One region of the Curtobacterium aetherium genome, then DNA from elsewhere that is predicted to be linked to it. Evidence: predicted binding sites of a transcription regulator. Region 1 holds the regulator's gene; the other holds the start of a gene.
What was found. Region 1 encodes HspR, which represses chaperone genes until heat shock. Its sites were predicted from a motif close to AAGTTGAGTCNNNNNGACTCAACTT; they were not measured.
Positions count from the first base shown of each region.

Region 2: a site for HspR is predicted at 5,127-5,151, ahead of KM842_RS08410 (Hsp20/alpha crystallin family protein). Genes of this name have one in related genera too.

Region 1 is NZ_CP076544.1:2,407,263-2,414,834, forward strand. It holds gene KM842_RS11015 (pilus assembly protein CpaE) at 1-262, shown strand, start outside; gene KM842_RS11020 (aldo/keto reductase) at 331-1,161, shown strand; gene KM842_RS11025 (class I SAM-dependent methyltransferase) at 1,219-2,370, opposite strand; gene KM842_RS11030 (GntR family transcriptional regulator) at 2,511-3,164, shown strand; gene KM842_RS11035 (heat shock protein transcriptional repressor HspR) at 3,442-3,852, opposite strand; gene KM842_RS11040 (DnaJ C-terminal domain-containing protein) at 4,042-5,043, opposite strand; gene KM842_RS11045 (nucleotide exchange factor GrpE) at 5,074-5,829, opposite strand; gene dnaK (molecular chaperone DnaK) at 5,835-7,572, opposite strand, start outside.
Region 2 is NZ_CP076544.1:1,845,803-1,853,374, forward strand. It holds gene pepN (aminopeptidase N) at 1-1,694, shown strand, start outside; gene KM842_RS08390 (mechanosensitive ion channel family protein) at 1,772-2,842, shown strand; gene KM842_RS08395 (globin) at 2,938-3,363, shown strand; gene KM842_RS08400 (NAD-dependent epimerase/dehydratase family protein) at 3,421-4,263, opposite strand; gene KM842_RS08405 (DUF8185 domain-containing protein) at 4,317-5,018, opposite strand; gene KM842_RS08410 (Hsp20/alpha crystallin family protein) at 5,181-5,666, shown strand; gene KM842_RS08415 (hypothetical protein) at 5,790-6,107, shown strand; gene KM842_RS08420 (acyl-CoA thioesterase) at 6,112-6,972, shown strand; gene KM842_RS08425 (acyl-CoA thioesterase) at 7,140-7,572, opposite strand, start outside.

The sequences.
Region 1 (7,572 bases):
GCTCGGCTTCAACGGGACGACCGAGTGGGCGCTCGACTCCGTGGCGGCCTCGGAGTCGCTGTGGCTGCCGCGCGAGGACCAGCTGCGGGAGCTCCTCGGGCGCTCCTTCGTCGGGCTGACCCGGACCGAGTCGCCGGCCGGCCGGGTCATGCACACCGTGACGGCCCGGATCGGCGGCGCCGAGCGGACGTTCGCGGCGGCCGACGCCGCGACGGCCTACGGCGAGGCGCTGGCCGCGTACATCGCGGCGGCCCTGGCGTAGGCCGCCGCCCGCGCGCTTCCTGGACGTCCCCGACGAGTGCGCTGAGCCCCCGGGAGTTGACTGGGGTCATGACCGTTCCGAACATCACGCTCAACGACGGACGCACGATCCCCCAGCTCGGCTTCGGCGTCTTCCAGATCGACCCCTCCGAGACGAAGGCCGCGACCCTGACGGCGCTCGAGGTCGGCTACCGCCACATCGACACCGCCGAGATGTACGGCAACGAGAAGGAGGTCGGCGAGGCCATCGCGGAGTCCGGCATCGACCGCTCCGAGATCTTCGTCACCTCGAAGCTCAACAACGGCTTTCACGACCCGGCCCTGGCCGCGGAGAACGGCAAGAAGTCGGCCGACCTGCTCGGCGGGTACACCGACCTGTTCCTCATCCACTGGCCGCTCCCGACCGTGAGCGACTTCGTCCCGACGTGGAAGGCCCTCGAGGAGCTCTACCACGCAGGCACGGCGCGCTCGATCGGTGTGAGCAACTTCCAGGCGCACCACCTCAACCGCCTCGCCGCCGAGACGACCGTCACCCCGGCCGTCAACCAGATCGAGGTGCACCCGTACCTCGTGCAGGAGGAGCTCCGCGCCTACGGCCGCGAACACGGCATCGTGACCGAGGCCTGGTCGCCGATCGCGCAGGGCCTCGTGCTCGACGACGAGACCATCACCCGCATCGCCGGCGCCACGGGCAAGACCCCGGCGCAGGTCGTCCTCCGCTGGCACATCCAGCGCGGCGACGTCGTCTTCCCGAAGTCGGTCACCCGCTCGCGCGTCGAGGAGAACTTCGCGATCTTCGACTTCGAGCTCTCCGACGAGGACATGACCGACATCTCGACGCTCGACAAGGGCCACCGCACCGGCCCGGACCCGGACACGTTCGACTACGTCCCGGCGTAGTCCGGCCGACACGACGACGCCCCCGCACCGTTCGGTGCCGGGGGCGTCGTTGTTCCCTCAGCCGGTGGCGACCGAGGCGGTCACCGTGAACTTCGCCGTGCGCACGACCTGCCGGGTCGGACCGATCGCCCGCTCGAGCACGGGGCGGTAGCGCAGGTGCGAGTTCCAGACGCACCAGAACTCACCACCGGCCTGGAGGATCGTGGCCGCGTTCCGGAACATCGCCTCGGCCGCGTCCGTGCTCACCGTGGTGCCCTCGTGGAACGGCGGGTTGCAGAGGACGAGCTGCGCACTGCCCGCGTCGATCTCGTCGCCGGCGTCACTCCGGAGCACCGTGATGCGGTCGGCCACGCCGTTCGCCGCCGCCGTGGCCGCCGTGGAGGCGACGGCCGTCGTCGAGACGTCGGTCGCGACCACCCGGACGGCCGGACGGCGCCGCGCGAGCTCGACCGCGATGACGCCGTTGCCGCTGCCCAGGTCCACCGCCGTCCTGGCCGTGGGGACCGCGCCGTCCATCGCCTCGAGCAGCACGCGGGTGCCGAGGTCGAGCGATGCACCGGCGAACACGCCGCCGTGCGCCGCGACCGTCATGCCGAGTTCGTCGAGGTGCACTCGTCGGGGCCAGGGTGCCGTGAGGTCGGCGCGGGACGCCTGCGCTGCGAGGGGGTCCTGCGCGACGAGGAGGCGGCTCTTCCCCCGACCCCGCGAGGCCGTCACGTCGCCGAAGTACCGACGGAGGACGTCGTTCTGGGACAGCGTCATGTGCTTGTTCACCCCGCCGCAGAGCAGCACCACGTCCGGCGCGGCGAACCGTGCGACCGCCCGGGCGACCTCGTCGAGCCGGTCGTTCGACTTCGACAGCCGCAGCAGCACGAGCCGCACGTCGCGGAAGGCACCCTCGAGGGTGTCGGGGTGGTGGAACCCGCGCCGGCCGAACGTCCCGGCCGCGGCACCGAGAGCACGCTCACTGACGAGGGAGTCCTGCACGACCCGCACCTGGTCGGCACCGTGCAGCGCGAGCAGGCCGAGCGTCAGCACACCGTACCGGTCGTCGACCACGGCCACCTCCCCCGGCTGCCGGAGCGCGTCCCCGTGCACGTGCGGGGCCTCGTCGAGCAGGAACCGGTCCGTGCCGTCGATGGTCATGAAGTCCGGACCGCGGTCGGCGGGGGAACGGCGGAAGTGGTCCGCGAAGTCGAAGGACGGCACGGTCCGAGGGTAGCCGCGCCGTGCTGGCAGGTGCGCCACCGTGGGCCGGTGGTATGTCACACGCGACAGCGGGGCGCGTGGACCCTACGCTCGGGACCGCCCCGGGGCGTCCGGGTCGTGATGAGCAGCGAGAGGGGCCGATGTTCGCACCGCCTTCCGACACCAGGACACTGCTGCGCGACATCGCGCGGGACCGCCTCCGGAGCGAGATCATGCGCGGCTCGCTGTGCCCCGGCGACCGCTTGGACGACGAGGAGCTGGCCGCACGACTCGGGTGCTCCCGCACGCCGGTGCGCGAGGCACTCGCCGACCTGGCCCACCTCGGACTCGTCGAGCTCCGGGCGAACCGGTACACGCGGGTCGCCGTGCCCGCGCGGGAGGACGTGGTCCCGGCACTCCAGGCCCTCGGTCTGCTGTTCGGCGGTGTCGTGCGGGTGACCGTCCCGCGGCTCGGGGACCGCAGCCGCAGCGCGGTGTTCCGACGGCTGGGCGTGCTGCTCGACTGCCTCGAGGCGCCCTCGTTGCAGCCGTCGGCAGACGCGGCGACGCCGATCTACCGGACGTTCATCGACGAGTGCCGGAACCCGATGCTCACGGCCGCGCTCCGGGGGTCGCTCGACGGACTGACGTTCCGGCTCCGCCACCGCGCCCTGGAGTCGGCGCTTCCGTGGCAGGACATCCGGACCGGTGTGGTCGCGCTGCGGGTCGCCGTCGACGTCCGGGACGGTCGGCTGGCGGAGCGTGCGACGTGGTCTGCGCACCTGCTGCCGGATCCGGACGGGAACGAGGCCTGAGCGTGTGTTCGTCGTGCCACGGTGCCGTGCTCAGGCACCTGCGGCAGCAGCGGGCCCGGCACTGCCCGGCGCCGCCGGCCCGCGGGACGGGGCACGCGGAGCGCCCGGACGACGGCGCCACGTGCAGCTCGGCCGGGAGCGGGTTCGACGCCCTGTTCGACGACGGGTACCCCTGACACAGCCGGACCGGCGGCACGGTCCGACCGGCGGCACGGTCCGACCGGCGGCACGGGTGACACCGGCGCGGGCGGTGGGGCGCCCGACCGGAGCGCGCGGCTCAGCGCTGGGGGCGGTAGAGCACGACGGCGTTGTTGCGCTGCGGTCGCGCACCGGCACGGAGGGACACCGCAGCGCCGGTCGCCGTGGCTGCGAAGACCCGGGCCCCGGGACGGCTGATGAGCTGGTCGGCGAGCGCACGCTCGAGGTCGCGGACCCGCGTCCGGAGCAGCGCGTTCTCGTTCTCGAGGTCGAGCACCCGACGGATGCCCTCGAGCGACACCCCCTCGGACCCGAGCCGGGCGATCTCCCGCAGCTGCGTGATGTCACGCATCGAGTACCGCCGCGACCCGCCACGGGTGCGCCCGGGCACGACGAGACCGAGCCGGTCGTACTGCCGGAGCGTCTGCGGGTGCATCTCCGCCAGCTCCGCCGCGACCGCGATCGCGAACACGGGCGAGTTCTCGTCCATGTCGGCCATGGGACGTCCTTCCGTCGCGCAGGTGGGGTGGGGCGGCCGGGAGGCGCGGTGCGGGTCCGTGACGGAGCCGCACCGCGCCTCCCGGCCGGTGGTGCACGACGCGCGTCGTGCGCGGGTGGTGCACGACGCGCGTCGTGCGCGGGTGGTGCGTGACGCGGTCACGCACCGTGGTGCGTGGCGCTAGCCGCGCGCCTTGGCGAGGAGGTCCTCGCGGGGGTCCTCGTCCGGCAGGGCCTGGGCGAGGGCGTCGAGCGCCTCGCGGGCCTTGTCGGAGAGGTGCGACGGGACCGCGACCTGCACGGTGGCGAGCAGGTCGCCCGTCCCGTTCTTGGTCGTGACGCCCCGGCCCTTCACGCGGAGGACGCGACCCGACGGCGTGCCGGGCGCGACCTTGAGCTTGACGGGCTCGCCGCCGAGGGTGGGCACCTGGATCGTCGCACCGAGCGCCGCCTCGACGAACGTCACGGGGACGTCGATCCGCAGGTTCTGCCCGTCGCGCTCGAACACCGGGTGCTTCCGGACGGTGACGGCGACCACGAGGTCACCCGCCTCACCGCCGTCCGGGCTCGGTTCGCCCCGGCCGCGGAGGCGGATCTTCTGCCCGTCCGCGACACCGGCGGGGATCCGCACGTTGACCGGACGGCCGTTGCCCTGCGCGAGCTTGACGGTGTCGCCGGCGATGGCGGTCGCGAAGTCGAGGGTCGTCGTCGCGGTGACGTCGCGCCCCTTCGTCGGACCGCCGAAGCCGCGGAATCCGCCGGAGTTCTGGCCGAAGCCGCCTCCGCCGAACATCCCGCCGAGGATGTCCTCGAACCCACCTGCTCCGCCGCCGCCCTGGCCGAAGCGGACACGCTGCCCGCCGCCCTGGCCGCCGCCGAACATGCCACCGAAGACGTCCTCGAAGCCGCCCTGACCCCCGGCGCCGCCTGCGGTGAAGCGGGCGCCGGAGCCCATCGCGCGCACCTGGTCGTACTCCTGGCGCTGCTCCTTGTCGGAGAGCACCGAGTACGCCTCGCTGATCTCCTTGAACTTCGACTCGGCTGCAGCGTCACCCGGGTTGGAGTCCGGGTGGTACTGCCGCGCGAGCTTCCGGTAGGTCTTCTTCAGGTCAGCGTCCGAGGCGTCCTTCGACACCCCGAGCACTGCGTAGAAGTCCTTGTCGAACCAGTCCTGACTGGCCACGGCTCACCTCCCGTCCACCGTCGTCGGCGCTCAGGCCGGGACCGCCACGGCGACCTTGGCCGCACGGAGCACGCGGTCGCCGAGCTTGTAGCCCGGCTCCACGACGTCCGCCACGGTCTGGTCGGTGGCACCCGGCGTGGGCAGCTGGACGATGGCCTCGTGGACGTTGGGGTCGAAGACCTCGCCCTTCTCGCCGATGCGCACGAGGTGGAACTTGTCGAACCCGCCGCGGAGCTTCTGTGCGATGACCTGCATCGGGCCCTCGGCGAGGTCGCCGTGCGACTCGGCCCGGTTCAGGTCGTCGAGCGCCGGGAGCAGTGCCCGGACGACCTCGGCGATGACGACCTCGCGGTTGGCGTCGCGGTCGCGTTCGACACGCTTCCGGAAGTTCACCAGCTCGGCCTGCGCGCGGAGCATGTCGGTGCGCATCTCCGCCACCAGGTCACGGTCCGACGGGGACAGCCGGTCCTCGGCGATGCCGCTGGCGGCGTCGGCGAGGAGGGCCTCGTCCTCGGGGCTGAGGTCACCGCCGGCCGCGGCGTCGGTCGACACCTCGACGTCCGGGCCCTCGGCCTCGATGAGGTCCTCGGTGCCGTCGACGTCGGCGGTCGCGCCGTCCTCGGAGCCCTCGGCGGGGTTGCCCTCGGGAGCCGTGCCGGCGGCGCCGGCCGGCCCGGCGGGGGTGCCCGCCGAGCCGGGACCGGTCTGCGTGCCGTCAGCCGAGCCTCCGGGCAGGTCGGCGTCGTGCCGACCCGGGTCCTGCGGGTTCTCGTTGCTGCTCGTCATGCGCCCTACTTCTTGTCGTTGTCGTCGTCGTCCACGACCTCGGCGTCGACGATGTCCTCGTCGTCGCCGGTGGCCTGACCCTCGGCACCCGCACCGGCGCCCTGGGCACCGGCGGTGTCGGCCGCCTGGTCCTGGGCGTAGATGGCCTGGCCGAGCTTGCCCTGCGACTCGTTGAGCTTGTCGAAGGCGGTCTTGACCGCGTCGTCGTCGTCACCCGCGAGGGCGGACTTCAGCGCGTCGACGTCGGCCTGCACCTCGGACTTGACGTCCGCGGGGAGCTTCTCGTCGTTCTCCTTGATGAGCTTCTCGATCGAGTAGGCGAGCTGCTCGGCCTGGTTGCGACGCTCGCTGGCCTCACGACGGGCCTTGTCCTCGGCCGCGTGCTCCTCGGCTTCGCGGACCATGCGCTCGATGTCCTCCTTCGGCAGCGACGAGCCACCGGAGATGACCATCGACTGCTCCTTGCCGGTGCCCTTGTCCTTCGCGGACACGTGCACGATGCCATTGGCGTCGATGTCGAACGTGACCTCGATCTGCGGGATGCCCGCCGGAGCCGGGGCGATGCCGGTCAGCTCGAAGGTGCCGAGCGGCTTGTTGTCGCGGGTGAACTCGCGCTCGCCCTGGAAGACCTGGATCGCGACCGACGGCTGGTTCGAGTCGGCGGTGGTGAAGGTCTCGCTGCGCTTGGTCGGGATCGCGGTGTTGCGGTCGATGAGCTTCGTCATCAGGCCGCCCTTGGTCTCGATGCCGAGCGAGAGCGGGGTGACGTCGATGAGCAGGACGTCCTTGCGCTCGCCCTTGAGGACGCCGGCCTGGAGCGCGGCGCCGACGGCGACGACCTCGTCCGGGTTGACGCCCTGGTTCGGCGACTTGCCGCCGGTGAGCGACTTGACGACCTCGGCCACGGCGGGCATGCGGGTCGAGCCGCCGACGAGGACGACGTGCGCGATGTCGTTGACCGACACGCCCGCTTCCTTGATGACGTCGTTGAAGGGCTTCTTGGTGCGGTCGAGCAGGTCGGAGGTCATCTGCTCGAACTGCGCGCGCGAGATGGTCTCGTCGAGGTTCAGCGGGCCTTCGCTGGTGAGCGTGAGGTAGGGCAGCTGGATGTTGGCGCTGAGCTGGCTCGAGAGCTCCTTCTTCGCCTGCTCGGCAGCTTCCTTCAGGCGCTGCTTCGCGATCTTGTCCGTGGACAGGTCGACGCCGTGGTCGGCCTTGAACTTCTTGACCAGGTGGTCGACGATGCGCTGGTCCCAGTCGTCGCCGCCGAGGCGGTTGTCGCCGGAGGTCGCACGGACCTGGATGGTCGAGAAGTCGTCGTCCTTGCCCACCTCGAGCAGGGAGACGTCGAACGTGCCACCGCCGAGGTCGAAGACCAGGATGAGCTCGTCTTCCTTGCCCTTGTCGAGGCCGTACGCCAGCGCGGCGGCGGTCGGCTCGTTGATGATGCGGAGGACGTTGAGGCCGGCGATCTCACCGGCGTCCTTCGTGGCCTGGCGCTCGGCGTCGTTGAAGTACGCCGGGACGGTGATGACCGCGTCGGTGACGTCCTCGCCGAGGTACTGCTCGGCGTCGCGCTTGAGCTTGCCGAGGGTGCGGGCTGAGATCTCCTGCGGCGTGTAGCTCTTGCCGTCGATGTCGACCTTCCAGTCGGTGCCGATGTGGCGCTTGACGGAGGCGATGGTGCGGTCGACGTTCGTCACGGCCTGGCGCTTGGCGGTCTCGCCGACGAGCACCTCACCG
Region 2 (7,572 bases), 560 kb from region 1:
CGATCCTGCACGAGCTCGCGCACATGTGGTTCGGCGACCTCGTCACCATGAAGTGGTGGAACGACCTGTGGCTGAACGAGTCGTTCGCCGAGTGGGCGTCGACGATCGCCACGGCCGAGGCCACCGAGTGGACCGGCGCGTGGACGACGTTCCAGGCGATGGAGAAGTCCTGGGCCTACCGCCAGGACCAGCTCCCCTCGACGCACCCGATCGTCGCGACGATCAACGACCTCGAGGACGTCCAGGTCAACTTCGACGGCATCACGTACGCGAAGGGCGGCTCCGTCCTCAAGCAGCTCGTGGCGTGGGTCGGCATCGACGCGTTCTTCGCCGGCGTCTCGGCGTACTTCAAGAAGCACCACCACTCGAACACCGAGCTCAAGGACCTGCTCGTCGAGCTCGAGGCCACCAGCGGCCGCGACCTGTCCGAGTGGTCGAAGCTCTGGCTCGAGACCGCGGGCGTGAACACCCTGCGCCCGGATATCGAGACCGACGCCGACGGCGTCATCACCTCGTTCGCCGTCCTGCAGGAAGCCCCGTCGGACTACCCGACGCTGCGCCCGCACCGTCTGGCGATCGGCGTGTACGGCTTCACCAACGACTCGTCGGCACCGTTCGGCGCCGACACCGCGTACTCCGGCGGCAAGCTCGAGCGCGTGCACCGCGTCGAGATCGACGTCGACGGTGCCCGCACCGAGGTCCCCGAGCTGGTCGGCATCCACCGCGGCGACCTCGTGCTCCTCAACGACGACGACCTGGCGTACGCCAAGATCCGTCTCGACGAGCACTCGCGCCGCACGGCGATCGAGCACCTCGCGGCGATCGCGGACCCGCTCGCCCGGTCGATCGTGTGGGGTGCCGTCTGGGACGCCACGCGTGACGCCGAGTCGCCCGCCAGCGACTACGTCACCCTGGTGCTCGGCAACATCGCGACCGAGACCGAGTCGACGACGATCCGCACCACGCTGTCGCAGCTGCTGCTGGCGGCGCGGAACTACGTGGCCCCGGCGAAGACCGACGGCACCGTCCGCACCGTCGGCGACACCCTGTGGCAGCTGGCCTCGTCGGCGGAGTCCGGCTCCGACGCGCAGTTCCAGTTCGTGAAGTTCTTCGCACAGATCCCCTCGACGCCCGAGCACGTGGCGACGCTCCAGGGCCTGCGCGACGGCTCGGTCACGCTGCAGGGCCTCGAGGTCGACACCGACCTGCGCTGGGAGCTCCTCGAGGGCCTCGTGCTCGCGGGCGCTGCCGGCAACGACGAGATCGACGCCGAGCTCGCCGCCGACCGGACCGCCTCCGGCGCGCAGGCCGCTGCCCGCGCACGGGCGACGATCCCGACCGCCGAGGGCAAGCTCGCGGCGTTCTCGTCGCTCGTCGACAGCGACGACGCGCCGAACGCGATCGTCCGCCAGACGACGGTCGGGTTCCAGCACGTCAACGCGCCGGTGGTGCTCGAGGGCCTCGTGCAGCGGTACTTCGACGTCATCACGCGCATCTGGGACGAGCGCAGCTACCACATCGCCGACACGGTGGTGACGGGCCTCTACCCGGCGCCGCTGGCCTCGACCGAGCTGCGGGACGCCGCTCGGGCCTGGCTCGACGCGCACCCCGAGACGCCGGCGCTGCGCCGCATCGTGACCGAGAACCTCGCGGGCACCGAGCGGGCACTCCGCGTCCAGGCGGCGGACGTCTGAGCCTGATGTGAGCAGCGGCGAGGCCTCGGCGTTCCTCCAGGGACGCCGAGGCCTCGCCGCTTAGCATCGTCCGGATCATGCTCTTGGCTGCAGACACCACCGACGTCTCCAAGTGGGCGTCGAACACCTTCACCCAGTTCGTCGACACCTGGCACGTCCCGATCACCATCGTCGTCGTCCTGCTCGCGGCGGTCATCATCCGACTGCTCCTCCGCCGGATGATCAAGCAGGTCGTCGACCGCATCGTCAACGGCGTGAAGAAGCGCCAGGGGGCCGCCGACACCCAGGCGCTCGTGGCGTCGCCGCTGCAGACCGCCCGGGTCGTGCAGCGCACCCGCACGCTCGGCAGCGTGCTCGAGAACCTGGCGACGGTCGTCGTCGCGGTGATCGCCTTCGCCATCATCATCTCGACCGTCTTCCCCACGGCCGCCGTCGGCATCGTCGGTGGCGCCTCGGTCGTCGCGGCCGGTCTGGCGGTCGGTGCGCAGAGCATCGTTCGCGACATCCTGTCCGGCATCTTCATGATCCTCGAGGACCAGGCCGGCGTCGGCGACGTCGTCGACACCGGGCAGGCGACCGGCGTGGTCGAGAACGTCGGTCTGCGGGTCATGCAGATCCGCGACGTCAACGGCATCCTCTGGTTCGTCCCGAACGGGCAGATCCTGCGCGTCGGCAACCTCTCGCAGGGATGGTCGCGTGTCCTCGTCGACATCACGGTCCCCTACGACACCGACATCGACGCCGTGCAGGACGCCCTGATCGGCGCCGCCGTGGCGATGTCGCAGGAGTCGCGGTGGCGGCAGCGCATCGTCGAGAAGCCGGAGATCTGGGGCCTGCAGTCGATCACCGACACGGGCATGGTCTTCCGCCTCGTCGTGAAGACCCGGGCGTCCGAGCTCGACGTCGTCGGGCGGGAACTCCGCATCCGCCTGAAGCACAGCGTGGACGAACTCGGCGTGACCCTGCCCGCGATGGCGATGATCATGCCCGAGGGGTGGGAGAACGCCACCTCGGTGAACGGCCTCCGCCCGGTGCGGACCGCTCCGGTACCGGCGCCGACGAAGCCCCGCCGTGCGCGGAAGACCATCCTCGGCAAGTCGATCCGGACCGGCGAGGACACCACCACCGACGGCGAGGACTCCCCGTGACTGGATCGACGCTCCCCCTGGGTCCAGCTGCCGGCTCCGGCTCCGGCTCCGGCTCCGGCTCCGGCTCCGGCCAGGGTCAGCCCGGCCAGCTCGGCATGCCGGGGCAGCCCGTCACGCTCCGGGTGGGGCTCGGCGGTGCGGCCGCATCGGGCTCCCTGTTCGACCGGGTCGGCGGTGCCCCGACGTTCGACCGGCTCGTCCGGCGCTTCTACGAGGGCGTCCAGCAGGACGAGGTCATCTGGCCGATGTACCCGGCGGACGACCTGGAGGGTGCGATCTGGCGCCTCTCGCAGTTCCTCCAGCAGTACTGGGGCGGGCCGTCGACGTACAGCGAGCAGCGTGGCCACCCCCGGCTGCGGATGCGCCACAACCCCTTCCGCATCACGCCCGAGGCCCGCGAGCACTGGCTGCAGCACATGCAGGACGCGGTCGAGTCGCTCGGGCTCGCACCACTCGACGAGGCCGAGCTCTGGGGCTACCTCGACCGGGCCGCCCACGCCATGACGAACTCGTTCGACTGACACCACCGCGGGGTGGTCGGACCCCGGTCCGCTGGACGGACGAGCGGCCCGGGGTCGTCAGCGCCCGGCGGCCTCGGACCGGAGGTGCTCGACGAGTGACGGACGTGACGGTTGCCATCCGTAGTGGGAGCGGGCGTGGGATCCGGCGGCCACCTGGTCGAGGAGCAGCGCGTCGGCGAACGCCGCACCGAGGCGGTCGCGGGACTCGTCGACCGACTCGGTGACGACCGGGCTGCCCGCGGCCCCGGCTTCGGCGAGGTCGCGGACCGTCGGGGCCTCACCCGTCGCGGCCACCACGTAGCCGTCCTGGTCGGCGCGTTCGAGGGCGAGGACGTAGAGCTCCGCGAGGTCGTCGACGTGCACGGTGGTCCACCGCTGGGTCCCGTCGCCGACCGTCCGGACCGGCGCGGTCTCGTCGCCGAGGAACATCGTCGGGATGCCGGCACCACGGCCGTACACGATGCCCGGCGCGACGACGGTGGTGCGGACGGCGCTGGTCCTCACACGGTCCTCGTTCGGCGCACGCCAGGCGGTGAGGGCTGGCGGGGCGACCGGCGAGTCCTCGGTGATGTCCGCGGCGGCACCGAACGTGAAGATGCCCCCGGTGTGCACGAAGGGCCGGTCTGTGCCACCGAGCGCGTCGAGCACCGCGTCGATCAGACCCTGGTCGACGTCCTGCGCCGACGCGGTGTGGACGACGCCGTCGGCCTCGCGTGCCAGGCGGGCGACGAGGCGACCGTCCGTCGCGTCGCCGACCACCGCCTCCCCTCCCGACCGTCGGACACGCTCGGCCTTGTCGTCGGAACGGACGAGGGCGGTGACCCGGTGGCCGTGGGCCACGAGGGCGTCGAGGACTGCGGAACCGATGTAGCCGGACGCGCCGGTGAGGAAGACGTGCACGACACGAGCCTTACACGTCCCGCTGCGCATCGTCCGGAGACGCTGTCGGAGCCCTACGAGCTCAGAGTCCAGGCCCGACGCTTGACCAGGACGTGCCCACGGGAGGTCGTCAGGCGGCTCCACGGGCCGGTCTCGAACAGCCGCACCGGTTCGGTGCCGAGGAAGCCGAGGCTCTCGGCTGCGAAGCCCGCCCCGGCCGGTAGGTGCTCCACGCCCGGGATCGGACGGCCCCAGACCTCGGAGCGCACGCGGCGGACGATGGACTCCCCCGAGCTGGTCGGCACGGAGGCGGCGACTTCGTCGATGCCCTGCCGAGCGGCGCGGTGCAGGAGCTCGGCGGACACGTCGGGCTGCGGCGCCCAGCCGCCACGGGGCGGGGAGATCGCTGCCCAGGTGACGGTGTGGACCTCGAGGGGCAGCTCGACCTCGATCGGTGTGGCACGGGTCGGGTCGGCGCTGTGGGCCTGCTCGGCGTCCTGGGCCTCGGCGAGGAGCCGGAGCCGTTCCTGGAACGACCGGAGCGGCACCACGACGTCGATCTCCTCCGGCTGGGTGAGCGCGAAGGTCCGCAACCCGAGCACCGTCGGCAGTTCGTCGAGCAGTCCGAGCGGGTAGAGGATCGCCGTGTAGACCGCCAGCACGCCGGAGTCGGCGATGAGGCGCACCGAGCCGTCCTCGATCCGAGCGGCCCGCCCGAGGTAGGTGCGGAGGTCACCGAGTGATGCGGCGTCGGGAAGGGTGAACGAGCTGCTCATGTCGTCACCGATCCTAGCCGCGACCGTCCGCGCACTCCCTGGCCCCGTTCTCGGCGATCTCCGAGCCCGTTTTTGGCACTCTCCGGGTTCGAGTGCTAGAACATGACGCAGTTGAGTCGGAAGGACTCAACACGACCCACATCGTGAAGGAGTTGATGTCAGATGGCCATGACCTTCGATCCGTTCCGCGAGCTCGACCGTCTCGCCGGTTCCCTCCTCGGCGGAGCCACGACCGGTCCGCGCTCGATGCCGATGGACCTGTACCGCGCGGGCGACCACTACGTGATGGACGTCGACCTGCCGGGCGTCGACCCGGGCTCGGTCGACGTGGACGTCGACGGCTCGGTCCTCACCATCCGCGCGGAACGCACCCTCGGTGCTCCGGACGGCGTGCAGTGGCTCACCCGGGAACGTCAGCCGGGGACCTTCGTCCGGCAGCTCACCCTCGGCGACGGGCTCGACGTGGAGCGGATCGCCGCGCACTACGACAACGGTGTGCTGAGCGTCACGATCCCCGTGCAGGAGTCGTCGAAGCCGCGCAAGATCGCGATCAGCACGAGCAGCAGGGCCGACGGAGGCAGCGGTGCGGACCGCGGCGGCCAGGGCGCCCAGCCGCTCGCCGTCGAGCAGGCGGCCCCCGGCGCCTGAGTCGGACGGCACTGGTGACGGCGGGCCGACCCTCGACGGGGTCGGTCCGCCGTCCCCCGTCCGGTCCGCCGTGCCTGCCGCGCCCCGTCCCCTTCCCGCTTCGTGCCCGCTCGGATCTCGTCGATGCCCCACCTGCTCAACGCCCTGCTGTCCGTCGCCGTCGTCGCCGGCCTGCTCGCCGGCCCCAGCCTCCGTCCCCGGCTCGCCCTGCTGCTCGGCCTCGGGGGCTCCGTCGTCGCGAACCAGTTCGTCTGGATGCTCGCGCCCGGCCTCTGGGCGCACCCGCTCGCACCGTGGGTCGCGAGCACCGCCGGGGCGATCACCGCGGTCGCGCTCTGGAGCCTGCTCCGTACGTCGCCCACGGTCCTGGACCTCGTCGGAGCATCGGAGCGCCAGGACCTGGTCGGAGCGCCGGAACGCCAGGACCCGTTCGTAGACTGACGGCGTGAACCGCGAACCCGACTTCCTCTCCACCCTGCGACTCGAGGACACCGGAGCGAGCACCCGCGAGACGATCCTCACCGGGGCGAGTCACTGGTCCCCCGGCGGTCGCGTGTTCGGCGGCCAGGTCCTGGCGCAGTGCATCGTCGCGGCGCAGTCGACCATCGAGGGGCGCGCGATCCACTCCGTGCACGGCTACTTCCTCCGCCCCGGCGCGACCGACGTACCGATCACGTTCGGCGTCGAGCGCATCCACGACGGCCGCTCGTTCGCGACCCGGCGGGCGCAGGCGTACCAGAACGGGGTGCCGATCTTCTCGATGATCGCGTCGTTCCAGACCCCGGACGTCGGCGCCGAGCACCAGGACCCCTTCCCCGACGACGTCCCGGACCCGGAGTCGCTGCCGTCCGCGGCGTCAGTCCTCGCGACCATCGACCACCCGACGGCGCAGGCGTGGGCGGAGCGGTCGATCGACATGCGCCACGTCGAGGGCCCGGTGTACTTCGACGTGCAGGGCGCCCAGGTGGCGCACCAGGCGGTGTGGTTCCGGGTCGACGCGGACATGCCGGACGATCCCGCACTGCACCGCGCGGTCCTGGCCTACGCGAGCGACCTGTCGCTCCTCGAGCCGATCATGCGCCGGCACGGGATGGCCTGGGGAACGCCGGGCGTCAAGCTCGCGAGCCTCGACCACGCGATGTGGTGGCACCGCGACGGGCGAGCCGACGACTGGGTGCTGTACGCGCAGGAGTCACCGAGCGCACAGGGTGGTCGGGGCCTCGCACTGGGACGGATGTTCTCCCGCGACGGTCGGTTGCTCGCCACGGTCGCCCAGGAGGGGATGATGCGCGTCCCCACCGCCTGAGGACACGGACGGCGGAACCCCGCGCAACCGCGGTGCGCCGCCAGCCTCAGCGCACCGCGCACCACGGACCACGGACCACGGACCACGGACCACGGACCACGGTGCGCTGCCGGCCTCGGCGCACCACCGACCTCGGTACGGCGATCACCCGGACCGGTGCGACCCGATCAGGGTCGGGAGAACGTGACCGGCGGCTCGACGTAGGTCTGGCACGCCGCGCGTTCCACGTCCGTCAGCCGTCGCGGACGGTTGGTCTCGGCGTCGACCATCACCAGCGTCGTCGTCGCCCGGGTGTACAGCTCGGCCGGCTCGTGTCCGACCGGCGACCACACCTCGTACGAGACGTCGATGCTCGCCCCACCGATCCGCCCGATCCACAGCTGGATGTCGAGCGGTCGGCGGAAGTACGGCGTCGACGCGAGGTACTCGAGGCGCTGCGCAGCGATGACCGTCATCGTCCCGGAGCCCGGGCGTCCGTCGATCACCGGCTCCGGCGCGGACCCCGACTCGTCCACCTCGTCGGGGTCCGGCGCCCAGAACGCCAGCACGCGTGCTTCTTCGAGCAGCCGGAGCATCGCCGAGTTGTTCACGTGCCCGTAG